2 regions of the Psychrobacillus sp. NPDC093200 genome follow, and region 2 is predicted to be linked to the other one. Evidence: a T-box and tRNA genes for the amino acid it is inferred to sense, from the RefSeq annotation. Region 2 holds a T-box; the other holds one or more tRNA genes.
The links. The T-box of region 2 lies ahead of thrS (threonine--tRNA ligase). A T-box ahead of a tRNA ligase gene usually reads a tRNA of that ligase, here a tRNA-Thr.
Positions count from the first base shown of each region.

Region 1: it has a tRNA-Thr gene. The T-box ahead of thrS (threonine--tRNA ligase) is inferred to sense a tRNA for this amino acid. The anticodon was not compared.

Region 1 is NZ_JBNNVC010000011.1:35-9,393, reverse strand. Features, by position in the region: gene ACQKNZ_RS20055 (type 1 glutamine amidotransferase domain-containing protein) at 86-598, opposite strand; gene glmM (phosphoglucosamine mutase) at 868-2,220, opposite strand; gene ACQKNZ_RS20045 (CdaR family protein) at 2,258-3,538, opposite strand; gene cdaA (diadenylate cyclase CdaA) at 3,531-4,367, opposite strand; gene ACQKNZ_RS20035 (anti-sigma factor family protein) at 4,488-5,135, opposite strand; gene sigW (RNA polymerase sigma factor SigW) at 5,150-5,722, opposite strand; gene rocF (arginase) at 5,899-6,804, opposite strand; gene ACQKNZ_RS20020 (GNAT family N-acetyltransferase) at 6,875-7,453, opposite strand; tRNA gene ACQKNZ_RS20015 (tRNA-Ala) at 7,566-7,638, opposite strand; tRNA gene ACQKNZ_RS20010 (tRNA-Gln) at 7,685-7,759, opposite strand; tRNA gene ACQKNZ_RS20005 (tRNA-Tyr) at 7,765-7,848, opposite strand; tRNA gene ACQKNZ_RS20000 (tRNA-Val) at 7,870-7,945, opposite strand; tRNA gene ACQKNZ_RS19995 (tRNA-Thr) at 8,053-8,125, opposite strand; tRNA gene ACQKNZ_RS19990 (tRNA-Asn) at 8,133-8,207, opposite strand; partial or broken gene ACQKNZ_RS19985 (hypothetical protein) at 9,149-9,359, opposite strand, start outside.
Region 2 is NZ_JBNNVC010000002.1:181,373-190,731, reverse strand. Features, by position in the region: gene ACQKNZ_RS08555 (hypothetical protein) at 1-50, opposite strand, end outside; gene ACQKNZ_RS08550 (DUF1294 domain-containing protein) at 656-940, opposite strand; gene rplT (50S ribosomal protein L20) at 1,144-1,503, opposite strand; gene rpmI (50S ribosomal protein L35) at 1,551-1,751, opposite strand; gene infC (translation initiation factor IF-3) at 1,782-2,303, opposite strand; gene thrS (threonine--tRNA ligase) at 2,610-4,535, opposite strand; T-box leader at 4,660-4,884, opposite strand; gene dnaI (primosomal protein DnaI) at 4,936-5,877, opposite strand; gene ACQKNZ_RS08520 (replication initiation and membrane attachment family protein) at 5,887-7,242, opposite strand; gene nrdR (transcriptional regulator NrdR) at 7,273-7,737, opposite strand; gene speD (adenosylmethionine decarboxylase) at 7,858-8,241, opposite strand; gene ACQKNZ_RS08505 (glyceraldehyde-3-phosphate dehydrogenase) at 8,510-9,359, opposite strand, start outside.

The DNA.
Region 1 (9,359 bases), on a different contig from region 2:
TGCGTTGATTTAACAGCATTCTTGCCTTTTCAAGTTCTATAGTTTTGTTTTTGGAAAGGCTAATTGAAGAGCCTTCCTATTTACATTAAGCTAACAGCTTCACGATTTCACGGTTAAATGCCGGAATATCGTCAGGCGTACGACTTGTTACTAGCTGATTTTGACAAACGAATACTTCTTCGTCATGGAACTTAACGCCAGCATTCTCTAGATCCACTTGAATGGATTTATAACCAGTTGCATCGCGACCATTTAATGTTTTCGCAGTAATTAAAAGTTGTGGTCCGTGACAGATTGCAAATACTGGTTTCTTAGCATCCATAAAGTATTTTGCAAATTGTACGAAGCGATCATCCGCACGTAAAATATCTGGAGAAAAACCGCCAGGAATGAACAATGCATCGAATTCCTCTGGTTTTACATCATCAATCCCATAGTCAATCGTTACATTTACTTCTCCGTTTTTACCTGTTACTTGTTTTCCAGCCTCTTCTTCAATTGCAAACACCTCGTGCCCAGCTTCGTTTAGTGCTTGTGCTGGTTTGGCGTATTCTGAGTCCTCAAACATATTTGTGATTAATGTTGCTACTTTAGCCATTTCCTCACTCCTCAATTGTTTGTTCTCTCTTATAATTCCACACTTTAAGGTGCATTAAACATTTTTGATAAAAATAATAGTTGAGGATAGACTAATCGTCTAATTCCTTTTAGAATTCTCCCTACCTTTGTTGGGTAACCTATCTGAAAGGAATTGAGAACATCAGAAAACAACTGCTATGTACTATGACTCTTTACATACAAAAAAATCCTCGACCATTAGGAACTAACAGTCGAGGATGCAAAATATTTATATTGAATGATTTCTATTTATTCTACTAGGCCCATTTCAGCTTTTACAACTTCTACGATACGGCTCACATAGTTTTCACAGTCTTCCTCGGAGGAAGCTTCTACCATTACACGCACTAATGGCTCTGTTCCAGATGGACGCACTAATACACGGCCGTTTCCAGCCATTTCAGTCTCTACTTCGTTAATAATTGCTGCTACTTTTTCATTTTCTGTTACAGCATGCTTATCTGTTACACGAACATTAACTAGTTTTTGTGGGTATATCTTCATCTCAGCTGCAAGCTCTGAAAGTTTTTTACCAGTTACCTTCATGATGTTCACTAACTGCAAACCAGTCAGCAATCCATCGCCTGTTGTATTGTAATCTAGGAAAATAATATGTCCTGATTGTTCTCCACCCAAGTTATATCCATTTTTCTTCATTTCTTCTACAACATAGCGATCTCCTACAGCAGTTTTAACGCTAGTCATTTCATTTGCCTCTAGCGCCTTGTAGAAGCCCATATTACTCATAACAGTAGAAACTACCGTCTGGTTATTTAAACGTCCTTGGGAATTTAAATACTTGGCACAGATGTACATAATTTGGTCGCCATCAACTATGTTACCTTTTTCGTCCACTGCAATAAGTCTGTCTCCATCACCATCAAATGCTAAACCAACAGCTGCTCCCTTTTCCAAAACAAATTTCGCTAGGCCGTCTGGATGAGTAGAGCCTACTCCATCATTAATATTTAAGCCATTAGGAGAAACGCCCATCGTTGATAGGTCAGCATCTAAATCAGCAAATACATGAGTCCCTAAAGAGGATGTAGCCCCATTCGCACAATCTAAAGCAACATGGATACCGACGAAATCTTCATCGATCGTTTGCTTCAAGTATTGAATGTATTTTTGTCCGCCTTCGAAGTAATCGGAAACCGATCCAACTCCCCCACCAGTAGGTCTAGGAAGTTCGTCCTTCTCTGCATCAAGCAGTTGCTCAATCTCTTCTTCTTGTTCATCGGAAAGTTTAAAGCCGTCTGAACCAAAGAATTTGATGCCGTTATCTTCCACAGGGTTGTGGGAAGCAGAAATCATGACACCTGCATCTGCACTCATTACTCTAGTCAAATAAGCTACACCTGGTGTACTAATTACACCTAAGCGCATTACTTCTACCCCAACCGATAAAAGACCTGCAACAAGGGCGCCTTCTAGCATATGACCAGAAATACGTGTGTCTCTTCCGATCAATACCTTTGCTCGTTCCTTTGACTCTTTTGTTAATATATAACCGCCAAAACGACCTAATTTAAATGCAAGTTCTGGTGTTAGTTCAGAGTTTGCTACACCTCTTACGCCATCTGTCCCAAAATATTTTCCCATTTTGATCTACTCTCCTTAATTACCTGTTATCCTGCTTTTATGCTTCTATTATCGTTAGTTTTGCTTCGGATTCAGATGTTTGCCATTCTATATTCGAAGGGCCATCAATTTGAATAGGGAGAATCGCTTCTCCAACTTCTGAATTTTGTGCATCAACATATATGGATATATCCCCTGATTGCACTTTCTCTAATGCTTCAGCTGTTCCCTTTCCCACTAAAACGACAACCCCATCTGCAGGAACATTAAACTTACTCTCTAATTCCTCAGGTAAACCCTTTATAGCGATTTTCATACCTGGAAAGGATTTTTCTATTATTTCACTGGATGCAGATGTATCCTCTTCTTTCACCGTTTCTTCTGCCTCAGTTGTAGAAGGGGCTTCGGTGACATCAACCTTTACTTCAATTTTTTCTTGAGATATCCTTGTGATTCCTTCAGGTTGAGTCAGCTTCACATCAAATGTACCGGCTTTCTCAATTTTACTCACATCTACATCGACATTCAACCTATCAATTTTATCCACCGTTGCTCGTGGGCCATATATCCGAACGGTTTCTGTGTCTTTAGATATATTATTGATTGTTAACCCAGCCTTAGGCGTTCCTTTTCTCACAATCGAAATTGGTACTTCTTTACTGTATTCTTCCACAGTCAATTTAACTTGCACGGTCCTTGGTTCAACAGATACATCTAATTTGTTCAGGTCTAAGTCCAGGACTCTGACACTTGCTTGCTGTTCAAAGGACTTATTGATGCCTTTTTCACTTGAGATAGTTGCTTTTACATAACCTATGCTTTGAATGATACTTTTTGCACCTGTAATCGTAACTGTTTTTGGTTCCACACTAGAAGATTTTAATACATAGTTCTCTGCTAATAAGTTTTCGTTCATATCTAGGTCGACTTTAAACTCTTGTGTGATACGCTCCTCTATTACAACATTTACATAAACAGGATCAGTACGAACCTTTAACTTTTCGGAGAAATTCTCATTCGAAATGGCAACTCTATGTTCTCCAATTGGAAGTTCTCTTAAATCTACAAATAGTTTATAATCCTTCATGATTTTTGCTGATGTTACGAGCTGAGTAGGGCCTTCTATATTGACGTCTACCGTATCAGGTACTCCAGTCACAACTAAATTTTCATCATCATAATAAATCTCTACCGGTACTTCTCTTATCATATCTATCGTTTTGCTGCTTGAGTTCTGATTGTCAGATTCAATGTCAGATTTCACGGATACAAACAGCAGTATGGCAAAGGTAAGTGTGATAATTCGCAAAAGCCATGGATTATTCATCATTCTATCCATTTTGTTTCCCCCTCCATAGCCACTTAGAAGGTGTTGCTTGCTCCTCTGATGGACCAAACCAAAGTCTTGTTAAATGATTTTTAAATTCATCTATAGAAAGATTTCGATGTAGGTCTCCATTAGATGTAAGACTAACTGCACCTGTTTCCTCCGATACCACAATTGTTATCGCATCTGTGACTTCACTGAGTCCTATTGCAGCTCGGTGCCTTGTTCCAAGTTCTTTAGAGATAAAAGGACTTTCAGAAAGCGGCAAATAACAACCAGCAGAGGCTATCTTATTCTTTTGAACAATAACAGCGCCATCATGTAGTGGTGTATTTGGAATAAAGATGTTAATCATCAACTCAGAAGTTAAGTGGGAATTTAGAGTTATTCCTGTCTCTATATATTCCGTTAATCCAGTCTCTCTTTCTATAGAAATCAAGGCTCCTATACGTCTTTTCGCCATATAGCTAACCGACTTGGTCATTGCTTCTATTAAACGAGTTTGCTCTTCTTCTTCATGCAGTGAGCTTCTAGAGAACAATTTACCTCTACCTATTTGTTCTAACGCTCTTCTAATTTCAGGTTGGAATATTATAATGATAGCTAAGAAACCAAATTCAATTACTTGGTTTAACATCCAGCCTAGAGTATCCAGGCCTAGAAAGTCTGTTACTACCTTTGCAATGACTATTACAAAAATACCTTTTAACAATTGAACTGCTTTTGTTCCTTTAATAAGAGTTATTAATTTATATATAACAAACCATACGAATAAAACGTCTAAAATATTGACGATTACATTCACTGGCATCAAGTCCGTAAATTGTTCCATAAACGACATTGGGCATCCCCCACTTTTCCTCGCGAATCCATATAAAGTAAGTATAACATACATGTAGTATAGATTTCTCTTTCTAACTCTAACGAAAAAAGTCTATCCAAAGTTTCCTGGATAGACTTTTTATTCGTTTGTCTTTTCATTTTTAAAGAATGAAGCTATACCTTTAGCACTATCTTTTATGGTATACCATAGCCAATCGAATACTTGATTTATTTCCTCCGTTTTACCTGTAACATTTGCGGTAGAAGCCATATATTTAGAGCCATCAATAATGGAACCATTAATAACTGTTAGATTACCATCCAGTTCACCATCTACTCTAACATCCCCATTTTTAACTACCAAGTCGCCTTTAACGACTTGTCCTTCAGGGATTATAACCGTTTCTCCCTCGACGATTACATGCTCTTGCTTAGTAAACGAAAATTGCTGATCGTTATTATAATTTGAGAAAAGTGCACTACTCATTAACAAAAGAAACATTGCAGCTGCAGTCATAACCGGATGTTGTCTGAACCATCTGCTTACTCCAGTATGTGATTTCTCTTTTGGAAGTCTAGACATAACGGAAAGAGTAAAATCATTTGGTGCCTCTACATGAGCAGCACCCTTCACAAAAGCCACCACATCGCTCAGCTCGTGCATATGATTACGACATTCCGGGCATGATTGCAAGTGTGATTTGAGCTCCAGCTCGTGTTCACGACTAATTTCACCATCTAGATATTCATGCATATAGTGAACAATTCGTTCTGGACACGCACTCATCATGATTCCTCCTATTACAGATTAGGTTGTTTACTTAATTGTTTTCGAAGTGCTTCCCGACCTCTATGAATTCTTGTTTTCACTGTACCCAATGGGAGGTCTAAAATTTCACTAATTTCCTGTAAAGATAATTCCTCCATATATTTAAGTACAATTGCGGATCGATACTTATCAGGAAGCCTGCTAATCTCATATTGAATTCTTTCTTGTAGCTCTAGCTTCATCAGTTCTTCTTCAGGAAGTTCCTCAGACGCTGCAATTTGGGAATACATATCTAGACCTTCCGTACCCTTTACTTCTGCATCTAAATAATAATCAGGCTTTTTTTTACGTATACGGTCGATACATAAGTTTGTTGCTATACGATAAAGCCATGTTGAAAATTTTCTTTTTTGATCAAACGTGTGAATATTAATATAGGCTCGCACAAATGCTTCCTGTGCAATGTCCTCAGCCTCGTGACGATTGCCAAGCATTCGATAGCAAACTTGGAAAAGCCTATTTTGGTAAAGGTCGACAATCTCCGCGAATGCGTCTTTATCTCCTTTTAACACTTGTTTTATTCTCTTGTTAACTAACGCATCCATCGTGTGATTTTCCCCTCCGCTCTATGCGGCTGTCTCTACCTATACGTTTAAGGATTCAACAGGTTTCATTTTTTTATGTTATTTTTAATTTTATCAAACATTTCCAGCTTTGTGTTGATTTTAAAAAAAGAAAAAGCAGACCATTTGCCTGCTTTTCAAAAAAATACTTAAAACAATTATATTAAACTTTCTCCAAATAATGAGCCCATAAGTGCGACTGCCGCATCAGCTGTTCTATTTTTTTCATCCAGGATAGGGTTTACTTCCACAAACTCCGCTGAAGTAATTAAATGGGAAGAATACAGCATTTCCATAGCTAAATGACTTTCACGATAGCTTATTCCACCTGGTACTGGTGTCCCAACTCCAGGAGTATAAAGTGGATCTAGTCCATCTAAATCTAATGATAAATGAACTCCGTCTACTTTACGTTCTAGGAAATAAGCCATTGTTTGATTCATAACCTCTGTCATCCCGAGTTTATCTATTTCATGCATGGAGAAAACTTTAATACCTTTTTCTTTAATCAGTTCTCTTTCCCCTGGGTCAACTGAACGTGCTCCGATGATTACAATGTTCTCCGGTTTAATCTTTGGCGCAAAGTCACGGATATTCACTAAATCATCATGACCTAGGCCGATACTTACTGCTAGCGGCATTCCGTGAATATTACCTGATGGAGATGTTTCAGCTGTGTTTAAGTCAGCATGAGCATCATACCAAATAACACCTAGATTTTCATATTGATCCGAGAGCCCTGCTAATGTACCAATTGCAATGCTATGATCTCCTCCAAGGACAAGTGGAAATTCTCCTTCTGTCACAACGGAATGGACTTTGTTAGCTAAAGCTGTATTTGCTTCTATCACTTGTTCTAAATTTCGAAGAGTTGTATTAGGTGACTTTTCTTCTCTAGTTTGACTGATTAAAATGTCTCCTTCATCTTTCACCGTATGCCCAAGAGCTTTTAAACGCTCAACGACACCAGCATATCGTATGGCACTAGGTCCCATGTCGACTCCTCTTCTATTTTGCCCAAGATCCATAGGAACACCGATAATTGATACATTTAATTTATTCATTATTTTATACCCCCTTCAGTTCATACATCCATTGTAAATCCTAAGGGTCAGTTGGCTCAACCGAGCAATTTTATGTATATTTATTCAATAAAAACTTTAGTTGTTTTTTAACCTCTGCCCACTCATAATCCACTATGGAGTATACCACTGCATTTCTAACTGTTCCATCAGACCTGATGCGTTCATTTCTTAACACACCTTCTCTGATACCCCCAATCCTTTCAATTGCTTGTTGAGATGGCAAATTTAGCTCATCAGTTTTAAACTGTACGCGGATCATACCAAGATCTTCAAAGCAATAATTGAGCAGCAAAAGTTTACATGTCGTGTTCACATGTGTACGTTGATATTGTTTTCCATAGAAAGTAGAACCGATTTCACAAGCATGATTAACTCGATCTATGTTATAAATGCGAGTAGTACCCATTATTTTTTTGGTAGTAGTGTGTTCTACTACATAAGCAATAGCATTTTTTTGGTCATTCATCTGCTCAATACCAGCTTGTAGCCATTGCCTTAACTGCTGCTCATCCTCTATCTTATTTAGCATATATTTAAATACGCTAGGCTCGTATAGCTCCCATAGCATAGATATATCCGATTCGGTTAATAACCTTAACGTAACGTCTTTATGAGTTAATTTTTCCACCGATTACACACCCTTTGTTCTTTTTTCTAATCATAACGCTTTTAGAGTATGATGAATATATTTTTTGAATCAAAAAAACTCCTCCCATATTAAATGGAAAGAGTTTTATAGATGGAGCCTAGCGGGATCGAACCGCTGACCTCCTGCGTGCAAGGCAGGCGCTCTCCCAGCTGAGCTAAGGCCCCACAATTTATGCTGAGCTAAGGCCCCACAATTTATGCTGAGTTGTAATGGCTGGGGTACCTGGATTCGAACCAGGGCATGACGGAATCAAAATCCGTTGCCTTACCGCTTGGCTATACCCCAATAACTGGTGGAGGGGGACGGATTCGAACCGCCGAACCCTAAGGAGCGGATTTACAGTCCGCCGCGTTTAGCCACTTCGCTACCCCTCCAGGCTAATCATAAAACATAAATGGTGGAGGATGACGGGCTCGAACCGCCGACCCTCTGCTTGTAAGGCAGATGCTCTCCCAGCTGAGCTAATCCTCCGTTGCTGTGTCCTAACTAAAAACCGGACAATAGATATTTTAGCATAAAACTTTCTTCAAAACAAGCACTTTTTTATGTATGTTTTCCCTGCTTTTAGTAATGAGAAAAGCTTCCAACCGGATTTGAACCGGTGACCTCTTCCTTACCATGGAAGCACTCTACCTACTGAGCTATGGAAGCATAAAAATGGCTCCGAAGGTAGGACTCGAACCTACGACCGATCGGTTAACAGCCGATTGCTCTACCACTGAGCTACTTCGGAACGTTCTTATCATTTAAAGTACAAATATAATTATAACAAGTATACTTTAAATTTCAAGCTTAATTTAGATATTTTCCCAATGAAATATTTAAAATGTAATATTATAGAATTTAAGGAGTTAAAGTAAAATATTTAGTTTAAATATGTGTCCTTTTTCTATATTTGGAATTATTCATTGGAATTGCTTCACCATGTTATATTGGCCTTTAAATATTTAATTATACATGGAAAGTTAGTTTAATTGATCCTTCTGAAATGGATAGTGTGTTTCCTGATGGCTTCAGACTGGTCTTTTGCTATAAGATAACCGAGGATTTTTTTGAGAGGGATTGTCATGACTTACGTCACGACAATCCCTCTCTTTTTCGGTCATCCTATTGCATCGACAGTCCTGCGCCAACCTACAACACTCGAAACGTTTTTAATGCAGCTTTTATAATAAGGGAATTGTTGTCCTTCCTACGAGTAGAGCGGCTCCCGAATATACAATTTCGGGAGCCATCCTATTTCTTTATTAATGGAGAACTTTTTATCTTTTTATTAACAAGTTTATGTTAAAGAGAAAGGTTGATTTAAAATTCACAAAAAGCGAGCGAGGAAGTGTATCTTCAAGCTCATGCATTTACTGTCCATTTTACTAAAGTGATTATAAGTTAAAATAGGAAATAATGACTTCACCAAATGGTTGAAATCAAGTGAATTATTACTCTTGGTATAAACATTATGATGTTCCAGACCACTTCAAATATTATAGAACCACCAATCTCACCTAAAATTTCTTTAAAAAACCCATCCTGCTTTTCTTTTTTTCTTTGCCATCCAACATCTCCGAATCCTCTAATTTATACCTTCGGTAACGAAACTGCCGCGTTAGTGTAACGTGAACACCTTCATAATTTTTTCTATTTTAACAAAAATATTCAGTATTGATTAAATTAATTTTAATACTTCATCAGAGCCATTAACAATAAATAGAACATCTTCATATATAAGAAACACTTAACATTATTAATGAATAGCATCTTTTGATTTAGATGCTTTTGAGCTGCGAAACCAGATGGACGGCAGATTTCTTCGTCAGCCGCAGTCGTTCGGTTCTCGCGTATGCTATACGCTCCGAGCCTCTCTTCCTTGCTTCCTCGAACTCTTTGC
Region 2 (9,359 bases):
AAGTATTTAACAGCCTCATATGGTGTTTCAAAAGCGTATATATGTTTCATATGTCATTCCTCCCTTTCCTCTCTATTTATTATATAATAAAAAATAAAGTGAAAAGTAAGAAATTAATAAGGTTCGCTCCACGAAAATGCTTACCTCGTTAAAAGCTATGAACAAATAATGGGGAAATTTCAGCTTTCGGCGGACGCTTTCCGCGGGGGGAGCGATAAGCCATCACCGTCGCTTCCGCGCCGTAAGTGATGTCTTATCTGTCTCCCTGCTCCCGCAGGAGTCGCCGCCTGTCTCTTCAAACATATGTGATGAAAGTAAAGAACAAGTAAATCTCTTATTAGACTAGTGCATTCATTTTTTACACTCAAAAGAATATTCACTCGTTAGGTTACTATGAATTTCGAGGATGGGCGTCCCGCCAATTTCAAGACAGCCATTGTTAGCTAAATTTATTTCCTTTGTATTAAAATAACTAGATGAGATTGTTAAAAAAAGGAGACCTACTATAGCTATTCCTAAAAGAAATACCACTTGTAAAAAGTACCTATTCTTTGTCATTTTCAAAAACCTCATTTCAATTATATCTGCTTTACTACTTATACCTTTATACGAATGTAATTATTTCGTATCAATCTAAAGATTCTTCTAAATTAAATTAGAATACTAGAGGACTATTATCTGTTAACAACCAAACAATTAAAAATATATACAAAATTAGTAACATGAGAAAGCCTACACGAAAATTGGTATGCTTTGTTTTGTGATGAAAAAGCTGCATCCCTAAATATGCACCAATTCCACCTCCAAAGATGGCAAAAGTCCATAAAGTTTTTTCGGGAACCCTTTGTCCTTTTTTCTTTGCTTGTGATTTGTCATAGCCCATCAAAAAGAACGCTGAGACCGACATTAACAAGATAAAAATGAGAATTACATTTACCATAATTGTCCCTCCTCTCAGAAAAACGTAAGTGCCTTTATCTGCTCCAACAAGTGACTAAAGAATAGCGTAGGAGGCAGCACCTCACTGCAGCTAGACATAACCAAATGCACAAAAGCCTATATTTACCGCAGGTAACAAATGGAGAAAAGCATTAGATTGTAAAAAAAAGGCTGATAGAAAATCTATCAGCCTTTTCATCTAACTTATTTGTTGATTGCTTTTTTTGCTGCATCAGCAAGTTGTGTAAATGCAGCTGCATCAGTTACAGCTAAATCAGCTAACATTTTACGGTTAACTTCGATTTCAGCTAATTTTAATCCGTGCATTAAACGGCTGTAAGAAAGTCCGTTCATACGAGCTGCCGCATTGATACGTGTGATCCATAATTTACGGAAATCACGTTTCTTTTGACGACGGTCACGGTATGCATACATTAATGATTTCATAACCTGTTGGTTTGCTACTTTATATAATGTATGTTTAGAACCGTAATAACCTTTAGCTAATTTTAATACCTTTTTACGACGCTTGCGCGTCACTGTTCCGCCTTTTACGCGTGGCATGTTCATTACCTCCTGCTATTCTTTCGAATAATTTGATTTCGTTTAAATTATTTCATGTAAGTAAGTAAAGTTTTGATACGTTTGTAATCGCCTGAAGAAACTACTTTAGTTTTACGTAATTTACGTTTAGCTTTAGTAGATTTGTTAGCGAATAAGTGGCTTCCAAAAGCACGGTCATGTTTTAATTTACCTGTACCCGTTTTTTTGAAACGCTTTGCAGCTCCACGGTGAGTTTTCATTTTCGGCATGTCGAATTCCTCCTAAACAATTGTACTCTATTACTGTTTTTCGTTCTTAGGTGCAAGCACTAAGAACATGCTGCGTCCATCCATTTTCGGTTTTGACTCGATAGTGGATACTTCCGCACAAGCTTCTGCAAATCTATCTAAAACTCGTTGTCCGATCTCTTTATGAGTAATGGCACGACCTTTAAAGCGAATAGATGCTTTCACTTTGTCTCCTTTTTCAAGGAACTTGATCGCATTTTTCAATTTCGTTTGGAAATCGTGTTCATCGATTGTTGGGCTCAAGCGAACCTCTTTCATTACGATGATCTTTTGATTTTTACGAACTTCACGATCTTTCTTTTGCTGCTCAAATTTGAATTTACCATAGTCCATGATACGAGCGACTGGTGGCTTGGCTTGAGGAGCCACAAGGACAAGATCCAAATTTACACGACCTGCTATTTCAAGTGCTTCGTTACGTGTTTTTAAACCTAATTGATCACCATTTTGATCAATAACGCGTAGTTCGCGTGCTCGAATGCCATCGTTCACATACATGTCTTTGCTAATAATGATCCACCTCCAGATAGTGTCGCGAATACATGGTTTGGGCATAAATTCCGTAGAAACGAATCAGTTACGCCGTTTTCGATCCAATAAAAAAGCGAGCAGACATTTGTTATGTCTGCCCGCCGATATGAGAAATATGTAGCAACTACATATTACAGTCGATCGTGTGCTTACCAGTCAACAACCTAACGTGTCGAACAGGTGAGAAGCGGGCAGCCTCTTCTTATACCACAAACTTGTATTCAATAACCTTAATAACTATACCACCTGTAACAACAGTTGTCAACAAGATTATTCAATAATTATTAATTAGTGTTTTACTTCTTCTTGGATTCTAGTTAAGAACTCATCGAAAGGTATGCTTTCAGAATTTTGTTCTCCGTATTTACGTACGTTAACGTTACCAGCCTCTAACTCTTTATCCCCTAAAACAAGCATGTACGGGATTTTTTGCATTTGCGCTTCACGAATCTTGTAACCAAGCTTCTCTTCACGGTCGTCCATTTCTACACGGAATCCAGCAGCAACCAATTGCTCTTCAATTTGCTTCGCATAATCGAAATGCACTTCATTGGAAACTGGAATAAGCTCAACTTGCACTGGAGCCAACCAAGTTGGGAAAGCACCTTTGTATTCTTCTATCAGGAATGCCACAAAACGTTCCATAGTTGAAACGACTCCACGGTGAATAACAACCGGACGATGAGGTTTGCCGTCTTCTCCTACATATGTTAAATCAAAACGCTCAGGTAACAAGAAGTCTAATTGAACTGTAGACAAAGTCTCTTCCTTACCAATTGCAGTTTTTACTTGTACATCTAATTTAGGGCCATAGAATGCTGCCTCGTCTTCAGCTTCGATATAATCTAAACCTAACTCATCCATTGCTTCTTTTAGCATGCTTTGAGCTTTTTCCCACATTTCATCATCATCAAAGTATTTTTCTTTGTTGTTTGGATCTCTGTAAGATAAACGGAAAGAATAATCATTTAAGTCAAAGTCTTTGTAAACAGAGATGATTAGTTCTACAACCTTTTGGAATTCAGTTTTGATTTGATCTGGACGTACAAATAGGTGAGCATCATTTAAAGTCATCCCGCGAACACGTTGAAGCCCCGATACAGCTCCCGACATTTCGTATCGATGCATAGTACCGAGCTCAGCAATGCGTAATGGGAGGTTACGGTATGAATGCATGCCATTTTTGAAAATCATCATATGATGCGGACAGTTCATCGGACGCAATACTAATGTTTCGTTATCCATTTCCATTGGTGGGAACATAGAATCTTGATAGTGCTCCCAATGGCCAGAAGTTTCATAAAGATCTTTAGAACCCAGCACAGGTGTGTATACATGTTTATAGCCGAGCTTCAACTCTTTATCCACGATATAACGTTCGATTACACGACGAATAGTTGCTCCATTCGGTAACCAAAGAGGTAAACCTTGTCCTACCTTCAATGAGTTAGTGAAAAGTTCGAGTTCTTTACCAATTTTACGGTGATCACGCTCTTTTGCTTCTTCCAACATTTTCAAATGCGCTTGAAGGTCTTCTTTTTTGAAGAAGGCAGTTCCGTAAATACGTTGAAGCATTTTGTTGTCACTGTTACCTCTCCAATAAGCACCTGCTATGCTTAATAGCTTGAATTCCTTTAACTTGCCTGTAGATGGTACATGGACTCCGCGACAAAGGTCAAAGAATTCACCTTGCTCATAAATAGAAACCTGTTCACCAGCAGGAATTGCTTCTAAAAGCTCTACTTTATACTCGTCATCTTTAAATTTGTCAAAAGCTGCTTCACGAGAAACATCGTGACGAATAATTTCGATATTTTCATTAATGATTTTTTTCATTTCTTTTTCGATCAATGGTAGGTCATCTGCTGTTATTGGCTCTGGAGAATCTATATCATAGTAGAATCCACTTTCAATAACTGGACCAATACCTAATTTAACATCCTTGAAAAGACGTTTAACTGCTTGTGCCAATAAATGCGCAGAACTGTGACGAAGAATTTCTAATGCCTCATCTGATTCCGGAGTGATGATTGCAATCTCCCCATCCTCTGTAATAGGTGTTTTTAGATCAATCAGCTTACCACTTAATTTACCTGCTAAAGCTTTTTTACGCAGCCCAGGGCTAATAGATTGAGCTATTTCTTCTGTAGTTGTAGATGAAGGAAACTCTTTTACTGCTCCATCTGGGAATTGTAACTTAATAACATCTGCCATTTTGAACACTCCTTAATTGTTTTAGATTAAATGCTGGCTTCAAAACTGTTCTTTCCTTGAACAGCTAAGCCTGTTCAGGTAATACGATTATTTATTTTAGACAAAATAAAAAACCCCATCCCGGTAAAGGGACGAGGTTTAAATCGTGGTTCCACCCTTCTTCTATCTATACGAGTATAGATGAAGCTCTGCATCGGCTAACGGGCCGGTGACCGGCAACTGCTACTTCAATTTCACAGCTACTGCTCGGAGGTGGTAAATCGATTGTCGATACTTAAGAAGCTTCCAGCCAAGGCTTCTCTCTCTATAAGTCGTACAAACTGATTATTGTCCTCTTCAACGCATTATTCTTATTCTTATGAAAATGATTATACGCCACGACTTTATCATTTGCAAGTAGTTATTTAAGCTCTCTCCAGTTTTTCCCTCGTAGAGCAACTGGATTAGTGAGTGCTTTAATCCGCTCCATAATACGCCCTGCCTTTACTACCTCTTTTTCTCCACGTTGCGTGTAGGAAAGATGATGTTGTAATTCATCGTAGTTAAAGTTCGAGGACATAAACGTCGGGAGTTGCTCTGACATTCTATAATGGAGAATTGTTCCTATAATCTCATCTCTTGTCCAGCTAGACATGGTTTCCGCTCCAATATCGTCAAGCATTAGCACTGGGGCCTTTTTCACAAACTCTACTTTTTCAGGTAGAGACTGATCTTGTATCGCTTGTTTCATTTCTCGCAGAAATTCCGGCACATATACAACGACAGAATGAATATGTCTAGCGGCTAGCTCGTTGGCTAATGCGCCTAATAGATAGGATTTACCAACACCAAACTTACCGTAAATATAGAGTCCTTTAGCTGGCAAGACATTTGTTCTTTCCCATTCGTTCAAGAAGTCTTTAGCAGCCCTTACCGCAACTACCCTACTGTCATCCTGTAAATCTAAACTTGAGAGACTCGCCTCCATCACTTCTTTAGGCATATGAATGCTGTCTATCATAGAGGTTACTTTTTTACGTTCATCCTCTATTACTCCTCGTTTACACCTTACATATTCTACATCTATTAGGTTTCGATCTAACACTAGCTTCGGCTCATAGCCCTTCATAAAGTTCGCACACTGCTCTAGCGAGGGACATTCATTACAATCATGAGACTGAGATTTATATTCATATAGCTTACTCAAGCTTCGACTTATTACCTGTTTCGAGATATCTTCGGAGTTTTCTTCTATAAATCCTTGTATACCCGGATCCTCCAATACTTCTTGCTGTAATTCGTCCAATCGAGAAGTAAATTCGGGAGTAATCACTCTTTTGAGTGTTTCATTGATTCGCTCCATTTTATTCACCTACCTTTTCTTCATACCTAGTTCTTCTAGTAATTTTTGTCTCTCTGCATCAATATCCTGAATTCCATTTGTTTCTTTTCCTGACTGTTTCAGCTCGTCATCTTTTTTATAAAACCAATCTGGCACCTTTTCTTCCCTAGTAGGTTTTTTCGAATAGGATTTCTGTTTAGAGCCTTCATTTTTCCACTTCATATATTGCTCATGCTCATTTCTTGCGAGCTCCATAGCTTCTTTAGCCGTTTTGATATCCTTACGCATCCAGTGTGATGCAATCTTCTCTGCGTAATTCTTTGTTAGTTTCATGTCCGTTCGCAGAAGAACGTATTGTAAGAGGACATTCACTACACCAATTGGCATTTTATAATGTGTGACAAAATAATTGGCTAACTGAACATCTGCAAGTATAGGCTCTTTTCCATTAGCAATATCCTTTAAAACCTTTGCAGGAGCAGTTGTTTCCAAATATTGAATCAACTCTTCCTCTTTCGTTAGCTTTTTCTCTACATTCTGTATTGGTTTCTCTGATAGCTCTATTTTTTGAAGAACTGGGGCAGTTCGAGAAACTGTTAGCTTATAATACTCGGCACATGCTTTTTTCAATCTAGCATCAGAAAGATTGAGATCATCATCCAATGCCAAAATAACAACCTTTTGCATTTCTATTGGTGATAAATTATACAAAAAAGCCAATTTCGCAATTATTTCTCTTGCTTCCAATGTCATTGCTGACTTGGGCACCAACTGTTCTGATAACCCTTCCTGCAATAAAACAAAGTCAAAATCTTCATAATAGAACGGTACAGAATTATTTCGTTTCTTTGATTGAAATTGCTCTTGCGTTGATATCGAAGTACCCGTTTTTGTTGATGGCTTAAAGACATCAACAAACGTTCTAGAAACATCTGTGAACTCTTCATGCCAGTTAGGCTTTTGTATGTAACGGTTTCTTAGCTGTTTATATGCATTTTCCCCAATTTTATTTAGTAAAAACATAGATAATAAGGGATCCTTTAAAAAGGACTCTGCATCTAAAGGAGCCTCGAGCTCATAATAGAAGGTTCTTCCTTCCTCAGTTGACTTTTGCCAAGTACGAAGCAAGCCTATTGCTTCCAGGGCAATTCTAGCCTGAAAAATTTTACCTAGTGACAAACCTAAGACGTTTAATAAATGATAATGCGTCCATTGTTCGTTATCTTTCATCTCTCCATCAGCCCATAAAGTCAAGTAGAGACTAATACTTTCAGCACCTACTATCGGCTGATAAAATAACGTCAATAACTGACGATCATAATCAGAAAAAGAATATGGCAAGCGAATCATATATGTATCTGTTGAATGTAGCTCCTTATATAACATCACTTGTTAACCTACTCTCTAATTAATAACTTATAATGAAGGGTTCTTTTTCAATATTTCCTTTAATTCATCGATGAATACATTGATATCCTTGAATTGACGATAAACGGAAGCAAAGCGAACATAGGCAACTTCATCGATTTCAGCAAGCTTGTCCATGACTTTTTCGCCTACCTCCTCTGATTTCACTTCAGAGTTACCAGTTCTTCTTAGCTCCTTCTCAATATAAAACACGATCTCCTCTAATTGGTCAAGTGCAACGGGCCTCTTTTCACATGCACGAATTAATCCACGTAATATTTTTTCACGACTAAATTCTTCTCGTGAGCCATCTTTCTTTACTACAATTAATGGAGTCTCCTCTACTTTTTCAAAAGTCGTGAAGCGGAAACCACAGTCTTCGCACTCTCTCCTTCTTCTAATCGCTTTGTTATCGTCTATAGGTCGTGAATCGACTACTTTAGTGCCATTAAATTGACATGCTGGGCATCTCATAGAACCTCTCCTAAATCTTATCTATAATTTTGTATTCCTATTATAACAATTTTTTCTCATAAAATCGAAAAAGCAGAGGAATAAGTTCCTCTGCTCACTCATTTAGGCATTATGTTTCATTTACGCTTGAACTGTCATGCGTTCTTGAGGTGTCTTAACTGGCCCCATACCACGTGGCATTTCCAGCGTTTCGCGCGTTCCAGCATTAAGAGCATCTGCGATATAGTTAGCTGCGATTGATGGATCTAAATCACCACAAGTATACACATCAATGCTTGCATAACCGTGCTCTGGAAAGCTGTGAATCGTTAAATGCGATTCGGAAATAATAACGACTCCACTTACACCTTGTGGTGCAAATTTGTGAAAAGCAACTTCTCTTACCTCTGCACCAGATTTTAGTGCAGCATCAACAAATGTTTGCTCGATAAATTGCATATCGTTAAGTTTGTCGAAATCGCACTCCCATAGTTCTGCAATAATGTGACGTCCCATTGTCTCCAATGTCCGTTTCCCCCTTTGATTAGTTTTATTTTTAACATCAAAGTTGACTACCACGGGGGAAAGTTAGTCCAAAGAGGTCCTAACCCTTTAAGTAGTCCATGTACTAGAAGTACACGATTCCCATTATAAAACAGTTTTTTTAATAATGCAATATAAAAAATCCTCTTTCTACTAATTCTAGAAAGAGGATGGAAATATGTTATTAACAGGAGATAAAAATTATTTATACGCAAAGAATAGCTAAAATTAGCTGTCTAGAAATTGACGATTAAAGACCACTTGCTACTTTTTTAGTAAGGTCAACTACTCTTGCAGAATAGCCCCATTCATTATCGTACCAAGCTAGAACTTTAATTTTTGTTTTGCCAATTACCATAGTCGTCAAACCATCTACCGTACTAGAATTAGTAGTTGTATTGAAATCAATGGAAACTAACGGCTCATGAGTTATTCCTAAAATACCCTTCATAGAACCTTCAGCTGCTTTTTCGAAGGCAGCATTTACTTCTTCAGCTGTCACTTCTTTTTGAACATCCACAACTAAATCAACTAAAGAAACATTAGGAGTAGGTACACGCAAAGCCATCCCATGAATCTTCCCTTCTAGCTCTGGTAGGACCAATGAAAGTGCTTTCGCAGCACCGGTCGATGTTGGAATAATCGATTGTCCACATGAGCGTGCCCGTCTTAAGTCTTTATGTGGGTTGTCTAAATTATTTTGGTCATTTGTATATGCATGAACCGTAGTCATTAAACCATTTTCAATTACAAATGCATCATTCAATACTTTGACAACTGGCGCTAAGCAGTTTGTTGTACAGCTTGCATTTGAAATGATTTGGTGATTTTTCACATCTAACTTATCTTCGTTTACACCAATAACAATCGTTGCATCTTCATTTTTGGCAGGTGCTGTAATTACAACTTTCTTCGCTCCTGCTTTCAAGTGACCAGAAGCTTTTTCACCATCATTAAATTTTCCAGTGGATTCAATAACGATATCCACGTTCAATTCTTTCCATGGTAACTTTTCAGGCTCACGTTCATTTACGATTTGTACTTTTTTACCGTTAACGATTAAAGCATTTTCGCCTATTTCAATTTTTCCAGTGAAAGTG